Regions from separate parts of the Paraburkholderia acidisoli genome, predicted to be linked through region 2. Evidence: riboswitches for the same ligand, from Rfam matches in the RefSeq annotation. Region 2 holds a riboswitch; the other holds the start of a gene.

Region 1 (2,386 bases), on a different replicon from region 2:
GTGTGATCGACGGCAAGGCTCACCGTCTGGCGCGGGCGCCGGTTCAGCCAGGTTTGATCGCTCACGTCCTGCGGATTCAGAATGCCCACCGCGAGACTCACCGGCGTGTATTTCCCGAGCGTGCCCTTGTACGACAATTCAAGGCCCTGAATGTGTGCCTTGCCCACGTTCACGGGCAGATACGTGACGGCGTCGTAGCTGATGAGATCGTGCACGCGCGTGTCGTAAATCGCGGCCGTGAAGGTGCCAATGCCCGTGGTCGCGTCGAGCGCCGCTTCCACCGTATCGCTGCGCTCGGGCTGCAGGTCCGGATTCGCGTAGCCCGGGTAGTACAGGTCGTTGAACGTGGGCAGGCGGAACGCGTTGCCGTACGAGACGCGCGCCGTGTACACCGGCGTGATCGCCCACGCGAGCGCCGCGTTGCCCGTGTTCACCGCGCGGCCTTGCACGATCTCGTGGCGGCCCGCGAGGAACAGCGTGAGCGGGCCGAGCGTTGCCGCCTGGTGCATGGAGACCGCCGAATCGTTGCGCGCGGGCACGCCGTTCGGAATGTCCACGGGCAGGAACGCCAGTTCGCGCGTGAAGTCGTACGCGAGCCGGGTTTCGCCCGAGAGCGGCTGGCCGAACAACGTGTGGCCCGTTTCCTGATGCGTGATCGAGGTGGACGTGGAGAGGCGCGTCGAGTCGATCTCGTCGGTGGCGATCGTGGGGTCGTTCGCGTAGAGGAACTGGCGGTCCGTGGCATAGCCGAGCGACTGATCGAACTGCGTGGTCGGCGTGAGGTCCAGATGGAACGCGATGCCCGTGGTGAGCTGGTTGTCGCGCTGGTGGTCGTCGCCGCCGAGAAAGTCGTACGAAAGATCGCTGCGGTGATAGAGCGCGAAGGTTGAGATCGACCAGTTCTCGTGCGCGTAGCCGAGGCGCGCGTCGAGGTCCTGCGCGTGATACGGGTTGCGGCCGTTTTCGTGGCCGTAGGCGTAGGGCGCGGTCGCGTCGATGCCGGCCGTGTTGTAGTCGTGCAGCCCGAGCGAGTACGTGACGCCGCCGAGCGCCGCGAGCGGGCCCGTCGACGGGATCGTGCCCGAGGTGCGCAACTGCGTGTCGAAGGTCTTGTTCGAGCCGCCGCCGAACGACACCGTGGTCTGGTTCGGCTGATTCGCGGCGCGGCGCGTGAACAGTTGCACCACGCCGCCCATGGCGTCGGCGCCGAACGAGGCGGCCGCCGGACCCGAAATCACCTCGACGCGATCGAACGCGTCCGTCGGCAGATCGGCCCACTCGGCGGTGCCCGTGGTGGCCGAGCCCACGCGAATGCCGTCGATGAATACCGCCACCTGGGTCGCGGACGAGCCGCGGATGCTGACCGCCGCCGTCGTGCCGGGGCCGCCGTTCTGCAGCACGGTCACGCCGGGCAGCGTGGCGAGCGCCTGGGTGATGCTCGGGTCGGCGGGCGAGAGACGGTCGAGATCGGCGCGCGTGAGCACCTGGGTGCTCGCGTAGCGGCCGTCGAACGACTGCGGCAAGTGCTGCGTGTCCCCGGTGACGAGGATGTTCGGCAGCGTGGTGTCGGTGTTGGTATTGCTGTCGGCGTGGGCGGCTTGCGAGGCGCAGGCGAGCGCGGCCGTGGCGAGTAAGGTATAGGGAAACTTCATGATGCGGCTGGAAACAGCTCCTGATGGCGGGCTGTCCGTGCAACGGGCGCACGCGCGCAAGCACGCGCGCGACGCTTTTGCGCATTGGGGGACCCCGCCCGCTGCGGCTGCTGGACTCGAGCGATGGCAGGTCTCCTGGCTCGCGGGTCGTCGCTCGATGCCGGCCTTCCCGGTTTCCCAGTGGCCACGCGTGGCATGAACTCGCCGCTGACAGTTGCGGGGGCAGCCGCAGACTCGGCGCGCGCGCCTCACTGCGTTCCCTTTTGATCCCGTCGCCGGGAACCATCAGCGCGCAAGGGTAAGGGCGGTGCGGTACGGGCGTCAACTTGCGTCGACGTCCGGCACGCGAATTCGGCGCGAAGTGTGGTGAAAACGCCGGAACGCGCGCCGCAAGACGAGGTTCCGGCGCGGTTTTCGGTCGCACACGGGGGCGGCGCTGTGCGCAACGGGTCGCTTTGCCGGTATCCGGCGCGCGCGCCGCCACGCGCGCCCGCGCTTCAGGCTAGTTCGTGCATGTCTCCGGCCTCGACCACCTGCATCGACGAAGCCTGCCGTTCCGCCGCCGTCATGGGCTCGGCGCGGCCGCCGAGATAGCGCGCGAGAAACGCCTCGGCCACCGCGTAGTACGAAAAGCGGTTCACGGGGCGCGCGAAACCGTGGCCTTCGTCGGGATACAGCAGATAGGTCACGGGAATGCCGTTGTGCTTCATCGCCGCGACCATCTGGTCGCTTTC
Region 2 (2,386 bases):
GTCGCGCGATGGGCGGCGGCGCACGAGCGCTCGCAGCCGCTCAGGTGGACTTCGGCGGCGTTGGCGTCGTGCGGCAGCAGGGCGGCGAGGCGGTGCGCGTCGGCTTTGGTGTCGGCGTGGCTTTTCGCGCAGCCCGGCGAGCCCGCGCAGGCGATCAGCCGCGCGAGCGGATGCGCGCGCGTGACGACGAGACCGAGCGCGTCGAACGCGGCGAGCACGGCGGGCATTGCCTGCGCGCTCACGTTCGGCATTAGCAGGCCTTGCCACGGCGTGACGCGCAGCGTGCCGTCGCCGTGCGTTTGCGCGAGCGTGGCGAGCGCGTTCAGCGTGGCCGCCTCGATGCGGCCGAGCGCCGGTTGCGCGCCCACGTAGCCGCTGCCGTCCGGCTGCAGCGCGTGCGCGCCGAGGCGTAGCGCCGCGTTCGTTGCGGTGGCGCGTGGGCGCGTTGCTTCGTCGCGGCGATACGGCGCGAGCGCGAAACCCGCATGCCCGCGCGCGCGTTCGAGCAGCGCGTCCATCGCGTTTGTAGCGTTCATCGCATTCGTCGCGGCGATGTCGCGCATGCGCTGGATGCGGCTGTCGTTATCGGCGAAATCGAGGAACGCGTGCAGCAGCGCCCGCACCGTCGCGCAAATGTCGCTCGCGGCCAGCGTGCCGAGCGGCGTCTCTCCCGGACAGCCCGCGAGACCCAGCGCATAGTGCGCTTGCCCGGCATCTTCCGCCTCGCGCGGCAGCGCCGCGAGCCAGATGTCGTGCGGATGCGCGCGCTCCGCGAGGCGTTCGCCGCCGTCGAGCAGCAGCGCGAATTTCGGCGAGAGCGCGGCAAAACGCGGCTCGCCCTGCAGCATGTCGATGAGCGCGGCGGCCAGTGGCGCGGTGTCGTGCGCGTGCGGATCGAGACCCGCGAGCGGGCTTTGCATCACGTTGCGCAATTCGTCGGCGACGCAGGTTTGCGCGCGCGTGCTCGCGGTATCGGCGCCATGGAGGCCATGAGGGCCGAGACCCGCCGCGATCAGCGCCGCGCTCAAGGCCGCTTCTTCGCTCGCGCGCACGCCGCGAATCTGCACGTTGGCGCGATTCGTCAATTCGAGCACGCCGCGCGCATGCGTCAGCGCGGCCGCGGCGAGCGCGCGCGCGGCTGCCGCGCGCAGCACGCCGCCGGGCAGGCGCACGCGGCAAATGCCGCCGTCGCGCGCGGCGACCACGCGCACGAGGCCCGGACACGCGGAAGGGCGGATCGCGGCGTCGGCGGCGGACGTGAGTGTGGAATCGGGCTTCAAGGGCATGGCGCAAACGCGTCGCTTCGGCGCACGGGCGTGCGTCAGGCGGCGCTACAAAAACACCCAGCGGTACACCCCGCCCGGCATGGGTACGTTCAACGGTTCGGCCGGCAGGTCTCCTGGCTCGCAGGTCGCGAACCGCATCGGCCTTCCCGGTAAAACCAGTGGCTCGGGTGGATGCGGTCTCGCTGCTCACAGTCGCGGGGGCGGCCACAGCTTCGCTGTGTTCCCTTTTGAGCCTTCACGCTTTTCAGCCTGAAGGCGCCGGCGGAAGCGGTATTATGCCCGTTTTCATGCGCGTCCCGGCCAGCGAACGGCTTGCGGGCGCGCGGCACGACCCCGAAAACGGAGAGCGGATGCAGGGCAAGGCGTGGCTGACGGTGATCGGCATTGGCGACGACGGATATGCGGGACTCGCGCGCGAGGCAAGGCGCGCGCTGTTCGACGCGGCTATCGTGACGGGCGGCGCGCGGCATCTCGCGATGCTGCCCGCGCGCGTGCGGGCGCGCCGCGAGGCGTGGCCGCAGCCGTTCAGCGTCACAGCGTTGCTGGCGTATCGCGCGGCGCATGTCGATGTCGAGGCCAATGTCCATGCGGCCGCCGATGCGAATGTCGATGTCGATGCCGATGCGGAAAACCACGCGAAGCACGGCGTGTGCGTGCTCGCGAGCGGCGACCCGATGCTGTTCGGCGTGGGCGCGACGCTCGCGCGCCATCTCGCGCCCGGCGAAATGCGCGTGCTGCCCGCGCCTTCGTCGCTCTCGCTCGCGGCGGCCCGGCTCGGCTGGGCGTTGCAGGACACGGCCATGGTCTCGCTGGTCGGCCGTCCGCTCGACGCGTTGCGCCGCCAGCTCTACGCGCGTTCACGCGTGCTCGCCTTGAGCGCCGACGGCCGCACGCCCGCCGCGCTCGCCGCGTTGCTCGCCGAAGCCGGTTTCGGCGCAACGCGTCTGACCGTATTCGAGCATCTGGGCGGCCCGTGCGAACGCCGTATCGACGGCCGCGCCGATGCCTGGCATGCCGGCGAAGTCGCGGCGCTCAATCTCGTCGCGTTCGAATGCGCGAGCGAGACGCCCGCCGTCGCGCAAGCCTGGACGCTTACGCCC

Evidence for each region. A riboswitch is a leader RNA that binds a small molecule or an ion and turns the genes downstream of it on or off. The one in region 2 is predicted to bind cobalamin.
Region 1: it holds a riboswitch for cobalamin, as region 2 does, so the genes downstream of both, FAZ98_RS25995 (TonB-dependent receptor domain-containing protein) here and cobG (precorrin-3B synthase) in region 2, are expected to answer to the same signal.

The regions. Positions count from the first base shown of each region.
Region 1 covers NZ_CP046915.1:851,988-854,373, forward strand. The annotation lists gene FAZ98_RS25995 (TonB-dependent receptor domain-containing protein) at 1-1,652, opposite strand, end outside; cobalamin riboswitch at 1,761-1,953, opposite strand; gene FAZ98_RS26000 (S9 family peptidase) at 2,150-2,386, opposite strand, start outside.
Region 2 covers NZ_CP046914.1:1,558,253-1,560,638, forward strand. The annotation lists gene cobG (precorrin-3B synthase) at 1-1,280, opposite strand, end outside; cobalamin riboswitch at 1,373-1,564, opposite strand; gene cbiE (precorrin-6y C5,15-methyltransferase (decarboxylating) subunit CbiE) at 1,637-2,386, shown strand, end outside.